Regions from separate parts of the Streptomyces sp. NPDC087420 genome, predicted to be linked through region 1. Evidence: predicted binding sites of a transcription regulator. Region 1 holds the regulator's gene; the other holds the start of a gene.
What was found. The regulator HspR, encoded in region 1, represses chaperone genes until heat shock. The targets are predictions, from matches to a motif close to TTGAGNNNNNNNNNCTCAA.

Region 1 (4,956 bases):
AAGGCGAAGATCGAGCTGTCCTCGTCCAGCGAGACCACGATCAACCTTCCGTACATCACGGCGTCGGCCGAGGGCCCGCTGCACCTGGACGAGAAGATCACCCGCTCGCAGTTCCAGCAGCTCACGTCCGACCTGCTGGACCGCTGCAAGACGCCGTTCCACAACGTCATCAAGGACGCCGGCATCGCGCTGTCCGAGATCGACCACGTGGTGCTCGTCGGTGGCTCGACCCGTATGCCCGCCGTGGCGGAGCTGGTCAAGGAGCTGACCGGTGGCCGTGACGCCAACAAGGGTGTGAACCCCGACGAGGTCGTCGCCATCGGTGCCGCGCTCCAGGCCGGTGTCCTCAAGGGTGAGGTCAAGGACGTCCTGCTCCTCGACGTGACCCCGCTGTCCCTGGGTATCGAGACCAAGGGCGGCATCATGACCAAGCTGATCGAGCGCAACACGACGATCCCGACGAAGCGCTCCGAGATCTTCACGACGGCCGAGGACAACCAGCCGTCGGTGCAGATCCAGGTCTACCAGGGCGAGCGCGAGATCGCCGCGTACAACAAGAAGCTCGGGATGTTCGAGCTGACCGGCCTGCCGCCCGCCCCGCGCGGGGTGCCGCAGATCGAGGTCGCCTTCGACATCGACGCCAACGGCATCATGCACGTGGCCGCGAAGGACCTCGGCACCGGCAAGGAGCAGAAGATGACCGTCACCGGCGGCTCCTCGCTGCCGCGCGACGAGGTCAACCGGATGCGCGAAGAGGCCGAGCAGTACGCGGACGAGGACCACAAGCGCCGCGAGGCCGCCGAGACGCGCAACCAGGCGGAGCAGCTCGTCTACCAGACGGAGAAGTTCCTCAAGGACAACGAGGACAAGGTCCCCGGCGACGTCAAGACGGAGGTCGAGGAGTCCATCGCCGAGCTGAAGGAGAAGCTCAAGGGTGAGGACACAGCCGAGATCCGTACGTCCACGGAGAAGGTCGCGGCCGTTTCCCAGAAGCTGGGCCAGGCGATGTACGCCAACGCCCAGGCCGAGGGTGCGACCGCCGGTGCCGACGCGCCGGGCCCCCAGCAGGGCCAGGCCTCCCAGGACGGTACGGACGACGTCGTCGACGCCGAGATCGTGGACGACGAGCGTGACACCAAGGGCGGTGCCGCGTGACCGAGGAGACCCCGGGCTTCGAAGAGAAGCCTGACGTCCCCTCCGGCGCGACCCCCGAAGACGCCGCGCCGCAGGCCGGCGGGCCGGACTCCGCGAAGGAGACCGGCCCGGCGGCCCCGGCCGGGGACGTGAACGACATAGCTCTGACAGCGCAGCTGGACCAGGTGCGCACGGCGCTCGCCGAGCGTACGGCGGACCTCCAGCGGCTCCAGGCCGAGTACCAGAACTACCGCCGCCGGGTGGAGCGCGACCGGGTCACCGTCAAGGAGATCGCCGTCGCGAAGCTCCTGACGGAGCTGCTGCCGGTGCTCGACGACATCGGGCGCGCCCGGGAGCACGAAGAGCTGGTGGGCGGCTTCAAGTCGGTCGCCGAGTCGCTGGAGACCATCGTCGCCAAGATGGGCCTCCAGCAGTTCGGCAAGGAGGGCGAGCCCTTCGACCCGACGATCCACGAAGCGCTGATGCACTCGTATGCGCCGGATGTCACGGAAGACACCTGCGTCGCGATCCTTCAGCCTGGGTACCGGTTCGGCGAGCGGACGATCAGGCCCGCTCGTGTCGCGGTGGCGGAGCCCCAGCCGGGGGCGACGCCGAAGTCGGCGGAGGAGCAGGCGGGCGAGTCGGGCTCGTCCGGCCCGTCCGCGCAAGGCAAGGACAGCGGTGGCCCGGACGAGGGCTGACGGTTGCGCCCGTACGAGGGCCGACGCTGACGCACGGAAGAGTGCGGACGCACGCACGGACGGCGTGAGGGTGGCCGGTGGAGAGGAGGGACGTCGGGAATGAGCACGAAGGACTTCGTGGAGAAGGACTACTACAAGGTTCTCGGCGTCCCCAAGGACGCCACCGAGGCCGAGATCAAGAAGGCGTACCGGAAGCTCGCCCGCGAGTTCCACCCGGACGCCAACAAGGGTGACGCGAAGGCCGAGGAGCGCTTCAAGGAGATCTCCGAGGCCAACGACGTGCTCGGCGACACCAAGCGCCGCAAGGAGTACGACGAGGCCCGCGCGCTCTTCGGCAACGGCGGCTTCCGGCCGGGCCCCGGCGCCGGCGGCGGTTCCTTCAACTTCGACCTGGGCGACCTCTTCGGGGGAGCCCCGGGCGGCGGTGGTACGGGAACGGCGCAGGGCGGCGGCTTCGGCGGCGGCGGTGGCGGCATCGGGGACATGTTCGGCGGCCTCTTCAACCGGGGAGGCCCCGGCACCACCCGTGTGCAGCCGCGCCGCGGCCAGGACATCGAGTCCGAGGTGACGCTCAGCTTCACCGAGGCGGTCGACGGGGCCACGGTCCCGCTGCGGATGTCCAGCCAGGCGCCCTGCAAGGCCTGCTCGGGCACGGGCGACAAGAACGGCACCCCGCGGGTCTGCCCGACCTGCGTGGGCACCGGACAGGTCTCCCGCGGCAGCGGTGGCGGCTTCTCGCTCACCGACCCGTGCGTGGACTGCAAGGGCCGCGGGCTGATCGCCCAGGACCCCTGCGAGGTCTGCAAGGGCAGCGGGCGCGCCAGGTCGTCCAGGACGATGCAGGTGAGGATCCCGGCGGGCGTCAGCGACAACCAGCGGATCCGGCTGCGCGGCAAGGGCGCTCCCGGCGAGCGCGGCGGCCCGGCGGGCGACCTGTACGTGGTCGTGCATGTCGGCGCCCACCCGGTCTTCGGCCGGAAGGGCGACAACCTCACGGTGACGGTGCCGGTCTCCTTCACGGAGGCGACGCTGGGCGGCGAGGTGAAGGTGCCGACGCTCGGCGGCCCCCCGGTCACGCTGAAACTGCCCGCGGGGACCCCGAACGGCCGTACGATGCGCGCCCGTGGCAAGGGCGCCGTACGCAAGGACGGCAGCCGTGGTGATCTGTTGGTCACCGTCGAGGTCGCCGTCCCCAAGGACCTCGGCGTGGAGGCACGTGACGCGCTGGAGGCCTACCGGAAGGCGACCGCGGACGACGACCCGCGGGCGGAGCTGTTCCAGGCCGCGAAGGGAGCATGACCCGAGATGGACAGGGACGGGCGGCGCAGACCGCCCTCTGCGTTCGGCAGGGCGTACGAACTGACCGAGGAGACGCCGGTGTACGTCATCTCGGTGGCGGCCCAGCTCTCGGGGCTGCACCCGCAGACCCTCCGGCAGTACGACCGCCTGGGCCTGGTCTCCCCGGACCGTACGGCGGGGCGTGGCCGGCGCTACTCGGCCCGTGACATCGAGCTGCTCCGCCAGGTGCAGGCGCTGTCCCAGGACGAGGGCATCAACCTCGCGGGCATCAAGCGGATCATCGAGCTGGAGAACCAGGTCGCCGCGCTCCAGGCCCGGGTCGCCGAGCTGTCGGCGGCCGTGGACGGCGCGGCGGCGGCGATGCGCCAGCGTGAGGCGCAGGTGCATGCCTCGTACCGCCGCGACCTGGTGCCGTACACGGACGTACAGGCCACCAGCGCGCTGGTGGTGTGGCGCCCGGCGGACAGGCCGTAGCGGCCCCGCAGGCACGTCCTGGCGGCCGTACGGACGGCCCCCCAGGCTCCGCCCTGATCAGGATCCCCCCGGTCTCTCCCGGGTCTCCTGGTCAGGGCTTCCGCTTGTGCTCAGGGCTCCTGCTTGAGGATCCCCGAGTTCGCGATGAGGAAGCCGAGCTGCGCGCGGCTGCCGCTGCCCAGCGTGGTGGCGAGCTTGGCGATGTGCGCCCGGCACGTCCGTACGTTCATCCCCAGCCGGCGCGCGATGGCCTCGTCCACGTACCCCTCCACCAGGAGCTGGGCGATGGTCCGCTGGACACCCGTGATGCCGGCCGGGGTCGGCTCGTACTCCACCTGCTCGTTGAGCGGCGTGGCGCGCCGCCAGAGCTGCTCGAAGACCTGGGCCAGGTAGTCCACGAGCCCCGGGTGGCGCAGCTCCAGGGCGACCTGGCGGTCGGACCTGGCGGGAATGTACGCGACGCTCCGGTCGAAGATGATCAGCCGCTCGGTGAGTTCTTCGAGTGTCCTGATCTCCACCTTGCCCTCGGCCAGCCGTTCCGCGTAGGCGAGGGTTCCCTGGCTGTGCCGGACGGTGTGCTGGTAGAGCGTACGGATGCTGACGCCCCGGTCGACCACCGCCCGGCCGCGCTCCAGGGCCTGCGCCAGCACATGCGCGCTCCGTCCGCCACCCGGCTGCACCGTCAGTACTTCCGTCCGGCATTCGGCGGTGGAGAGGTCGAGCGCGGCGTTGATCCTGCTGTCGCCCTCCAGAACGGTGATGGCGTGGGTGATGGGCGGGTCCTGCGCGCTGATGGTCATGAACGGCTCGAAAGAGTCGGTCAGTTCGACCGCGAAATGCCTGCGCTCCTGGATCTCCCGCTCGATGGGATGGAGGCGCTGGGCGAGCGCGGCGGAGGGTGGAACTGGGCGAAGCCAGTTGGCGTCGTCCGGATCGGGGTGCAGGAGGGGAAATTCCATGAGGCAGGGAGCCGCCGCGGCTTCGCTCCTGGCGATGCGTCCTGACCGCAACGCACTGGCGTAAAGCCGCCTGCCCTCATCACACATATCGGTGATGGCATGGGGATGTGTCGGGTTTGTGTCTCTTGCGGGCAAATCTCCACCCCCCAGGGTCCTGAACATACAGGAACATGATGCCTCGACCCGGTGGCGTTGGTGTGCCCGGGTGGGACATCGTCTTCATGGCGGGGGAAGAGGAATCCATCAAGTGAGGACGAAGCCGACCATGTACAAGAGAATGCTTCGCGCAGTGGTTGCCACTGCTTTCTCTGCGGCTCTGGCCTTCGGTGCGCTGGCTGTCGGGGGAGACATCGGCTGGATCAGCACGCCTGGAGGGTCCGCGGCCAGCA
Region 2 (4,956 bases), on a different contig from region 1:
CCGTGGAGCTCGTGCACTCGTACTAGCCACCGGACATCGCCCGCGGCACGCCGCTCATGGAACGCAGCCGGATCAAGGGTGGCACCCCGACGCTCCTGGCCGGCCTCGGCCATCCGCCCCGCCTGAGCGTCGACCACGTCTCCGCCCGCGTGCCCACGCAGGAGCAGTACGAGGCGCTGCGGCTGCCCGGCGACCTCCCCGTGCTGCGTACGCTGCGCGTCGTCTACAGCGACGACCACCGCCCGATCGAGGCCACCGTCATGATCAAGGCCGGTCATCTCTACGAGTTGCGGTACGAGTTCACGCCCGAGTGACGTGACCGGCGCGGGCCGGGATCCGGCCGCAAGGCACACAACGACGGCCGCGCCCCCCCGGAATCTACGTTCCAGGCGGGCGCGGCCGTCGTCAGCGGGTCGGGGCCCTTACGCCGCCGCCGGGACCCTCATTTCCGCCGGGGACAGGGCGATGTCCAGGACCTGGCGTACGTCCGTCACCGGGTGGATCTCCAGTTTGTCCAGGATCTCCGCCGGGACGTCGTCCAGGTCCGCCTCGTTGCGCTTCGGGATCACGACCGTCGTGATGCCCGCGCGGTGGGCCGCCAGGAGCTTCTGCTTCAGGCCGCCGATGGGCAGGACGCGGCCGGTCAGTGAGACCTCGCCGGTCATGGCGACGTCCGTGCGGACCAGGCGGCCGCTGAGGAGCGAGGCCAGGGCCGTCGTCATCGTGATGCCCGCGCTCGGGCCGTCCTTCGGGACCGCGCCCGCCGGGAAGTGGATGTGCACGCCCCGGTCCTTGAGGTCCGCGACCGGCAGTTCCAGTTCCGCGCCGCGCGAGCGGAGGAAGGAGAGCGCGATCTGTGCCGACTCCTTCATCACGTCACCCAGCTGACCGGTCAGGGTCAGACCCGAGCCACCCGTCTCCGGATCGGCCAGCGACGCCTCCACGAAGAGGACGTCACCGCCCGCACCGGTGACCGCGAGGCCCGTCGCCACGCCCGGGACCGCCGTGCGGCGCTCCGCCGGGTCCTGGGCGGACTCGGGGACGTGGTGCGGACGGCCGATCAGCTTGCGGAGGTCGTCGGGGCCCAGTGTGAACGGCAGTTCCCTGCGGCCCAGTTCGTGTTCCGCCGCGACCTTGCGGAGGAGTCTGGCGATGGACCGCTCCAGGTTACGGACGCCCGCCTCGCGGGTGTACTCGCCCGCCAGCCTGCGCAGCGCCTCGTCCTCCAGCGTGACCTCGCCGGGCTCCAGGCCCGCGCGCTCCAGCTGCCGGGGCAGCAGGTGGTCCCTGGCGATGACGACCTTCTCGTCCTCGGTGTAGCCGTCGAGCCTGACCAGCTCCATCCGGTCGAGCAGCGCCTCCGGAATCGCTTCCAGGACGTTCGCCGTGGCGAGGAACACCACGTCGGACAGGTCGAGTTCGACCTCCAGGTAGTGGTCGCGGAAGGTGTGGTTCTGCGCCGGGTCCAGGACTTCGAGCAGCGCCGCCGCCGGGTCGCCCCGGTAGTCGGAGCCGACCTTGTCGATCTCGTCGAGCAGGACGACCGGGTTCATCGAACCGGCCTCCTTGATCGCCCGGACGATACGGCCCGGCAGCGCGCCGACGTACGTACGCCGGTGTCCGCGGATCTCCGCCTCGTCACGGACGCCGCCCAGCGCCACCCGCACGAACTTACGTCCCATGGAGTGCGCGACCGACTCACCGAGCGAGGTCTTGCCGACGCCGGGAGGGCCGACCAGGGCCAGTACGGCACCGCCGCGACGGCCGCCGACCACCCCGAGCCCGCGCTCCGCGCGCCGCTTGCGCACGGCCAGGTACTCGGTGATGCGCTCCTTCACGTCCTCCAGGCCCGCGTGCTCGGCGTCGAGGATCCGCTGGGCGCCCCTGATGTCGTACTCGTCCTCGGTCCTGACGTTCCAGGGCAGTTCGAGGACGGTGTCCAGCCACGTGCGGATCCAGGAGCCCTCGGGGCTCTGGTCCGACGAGCGCTCCAGCTTCTCGACCTCCTTGAGGGCGGCTTCCCGCACCTTCTCGGGCAGGTCGGCGGCCTCGACACGGGTCCGGTAGTCGTCGGACTCGTCCTCGTCACCCTCGCCGTTGAGCCCGCGCAGCTCCTTCCGTACGGCTTCGAGCTGGCGCCGCAGCAGGAACTCCCGCTGCTGCTTGTCGACACCCTCCTGGACGTCCTTGGCGATGGACTCCGCGACGTCCTGCTCCGCGAGGTGTTCCCGGAGCTGGTCGGTGGCGAGCTTGAGCCGGGCCACCGGGTCGGTGGTCTCCAGCAGCTCGACCTTCTGCGCGGTCGAGAGGAACGGTGAGTACCCGGCGTTGTCCGCCAGCTGCGACACGTCCTCGATCTGCTGGACGCGGTCGACCACCTGCCACGCGCCGCGCTTCTTCAGCCAGTCCGCGGCGAGGGCCTTGTACTCCTTCATCAGGTCGGTGACGGAACCGGGCAGCGGGTCCGGCGCCAGTTCCTCGACGCTCAGACCCTCGACCCAGAGGGCCGCGCCGGGTCCGGAGGTCCCCGCGCCGATCTGCACGCGGCCACGGCCGCGGATCAGTGCGCCGGGGTCGCCGTCGGAGAGCCGGCCGACCTGTTCGACGGTGCCCCGCACGCCCGTGCCGGCGTACGTCCCATCGATGCGCGGGACGAGCAGCACCTGCGGCTTGCCCCCGCCCCCTTCGGCGCGGGCCGCTGCCTGCGCGGCCTCCACGGCCGCCCGGACCTCGGCGTCGGACAGGTCGAGCGGAACCACCATTCCGGGCAGCACGACCTCGTCGTCGAGCGGCAGCACGGGAAGCGTGAGCGATGTGGACGTGAGAGCCATGATCTCCCCTTCAGCATTCAAGTTGAGCTATACCCGCTCAATGCTTGTGAGCCTCCTGTTGTTCCCTCGGGGGCGTTCGCTCTGAGCGATCACTCTCGTACTCGTACTGGAGGCGGGGGCTCGGGAGCTGTAACGCCCTGAAGGGGGTGACGCTTCCCGTACCCGAAACGGTTTGTCGGCGGCCCCCGCCGCGCACCAGGATGGGACCGAGAGCGACGACACCAGCAGTCCCCCGGAGAGGCCGCACCATGCCCGTATCCGTCCAGGCACCAGGCCCGGAATCGCACCACTCACCGGATCACGACGACCGCCCCGTCGTCCTCGACCGCCGCGACGGCCCGTACGGCGAGGTCGTCCTCCGGCAGCGCGGCGCCGAGCTGGAGATCATCGCCAACGGGTGCTTCCTGATGGACACCTCCGACGGCCGCTCCGAGCGCCTCCTCATCGACGCCGCGCTCGCCGCCCTCCCCGGGGACCGCCGCGATCAACGGCCCTCCGTCCTCGTCGGCGGACTCGGCGTCGGCTTCTCCCTCGCGCACGCCGCCGCCGACCCCCGCTGGGGCAGGATCGTGGTCGTCGAGCGCGAACAGGCCGTCATCGACTGGCACCGCACCGGCCCGCTCGCCCGGATCTCGGGCGCGGCGCTCGCCGACCCGCGCACGGTGGTCCTGCACACCGATCTGGTCCCTCACATGGAGACCGCCACGGACAGCTACGACGCCCTGTGCCTCGACATCGACAACGGTCCCGACTGGACGGTCACCGAGGACAACGGGAGTCTGTACACGCCGGCCGGGCTCGCGGCGTGCCGCGAGCGCCTCAATCCCGGCGGTGTACTGGCCATTTGGTCCGCGCGGCCGTCGCCCGCCTTCGGCGAAGCGCTACGGAATGCCGGGTTCGGCCGCGTTGGGACCGAAGAGATCCCTGTTGCCCGGGGCGTACCGGACGTCGTTCATCTCGCCGCTCGCACTGCGTAGCCGTGACCCTGTTCCTGCCTCTACGCTGCTCCCGACACACGCGATCTACATCTACATGGAGATCGCATACACCGGATCGACGATCGCGGAACGCGTACCAGCCAGCAGGGGCGGGGCCATGGAGCAGACACAGACCAGCCACAACGGGGTCGCGGCGACGCCGGGAGCCCAGCGAAGGGTCCTGGTCGTCGAGGACGACGCGACCATCGTCGACGCCATCGCCGCCCGGCTGCGGGCCGAGGGTTTCCTGGTCCAGACGGCGGTGGACGGCCCCGCGGCCGTCGACGCGGCGGAGGCCTGGCAGCCGGACGTGATGGTCCTCGACGTGATGCTGCCCGGCTTCGACGGCCTGGAGGTCTGCCGCCGCGTCCAGGCGCAGCGCCCCGTGCCGGTGCTGATGCTGACGGCCCGCGACGACGAGACGGACATGCTGGTGGGGCTCGGCGTCGGCGCCGACGACTACATGACCAAGCCCTTCTCCATGCGGGAGCTGGCGGCGCGCGTGCATGTGCTGCTGCGCCGCGTGGAGCGCGCGGCGCTGGCCGCCGTCACCCCGCGCAGCGGCATCCTGCGCCTCGGCGAGCTGGAGATCGACCACGCGCAGCGCCGGGTCCGGGTGCGCGGCGAGGACGTGCACCTGACGCCCACCGAGTTCGACCTGCTGGTCTGCCTGGCGAGCACCCCGCGCGCGGTGCTCTCCCGCGAGCAGCTCCTCGCCGAGGTGTGGGACTGGGCGGACGCGTCGGGCACCCGTACGGTCGACAGCCACATCAAGGCGCTGCGCCGGAAGATCGGCGCCGAGCGGATCCGTACGGTCCACGGGGTGGGTTACGCCCTGGAGACCCCGGCCCCATGACCCGGCCCCGGGACGGCGCGCGCCGGGGAGCCACCCCGCGCGGCGGTCGGGGCGGTCCTTTCGACGGCCCGTACGGCGCACCCAGGACCGGCCCGGGCGGCCGGCCCAAGCACCCCGGCCGGCGCGCCGGGGTCCCGGAGAAGACCGGGCTGCGTCCCTTCTCCATCAAGACCAAGCTCGGCACGCTGGTGGTCGTCTCCGTCTTCATCACCACGGGCCTGCTGATGGTGGCCCTCCGTACGGAGACGGAGCTGCGCTTCATCACCGTCTTCTCGGTGATCGCCACCCTCCT

Region 2: the regulator HspR is predicted to act here: its motif matches at 2,854-2,872, upstream of lon (endopeptidase La).

The regions. Positions count from the first base shown of each region.
Region 1 is NZ_JBIUXU010000013.1:274,837-279,792, reverse strand. Features, by position in the region: gene dnaK (molecular chaperone DnaK) at 1-1,155, shown strand, start outside; gene grpE (nucleotide exchange factor GrpE) at 1,152-1,835, shown strand; gene dnaJ (molecular chaperone DnaJ) at 1,935-3,134, shown strand; gene ACIO1C_RS27390 (heat shock protein transcriptional repressor HspR) at 3,141-3,608, shown strand; gene ACIO1C_RS27385 (helix-turn-helix transcriptional regulator) at 3,719-4,729, opposite strand; gene ACIO1C_RS27380 (hypothetical protein) at 4,857-4,956, shown strand, end outside.
Region 2 is NZ_JBIUXU010000011.1:211,083-216,038, forward strand. Features, by position in the region: partial or broken gene ACIO1C_RS23960 (GntR family transcriptional regulator) at 1-314, shown strand, start outside; gene lon (endopeptidase La) at 423-2,831, opposite strand; gene ACIO1C_RS23970 (spermidine synthase) at 3,080-3,808, shown strand; gene ACIO1C_RS23975 (response regulator transcription factor) at 3,927-4,664, shown strand; gene ACIO1C_RS23980 (HAMP domain-containing sensor histidine kinase) at 4,814-4,956, shown strand, end outside.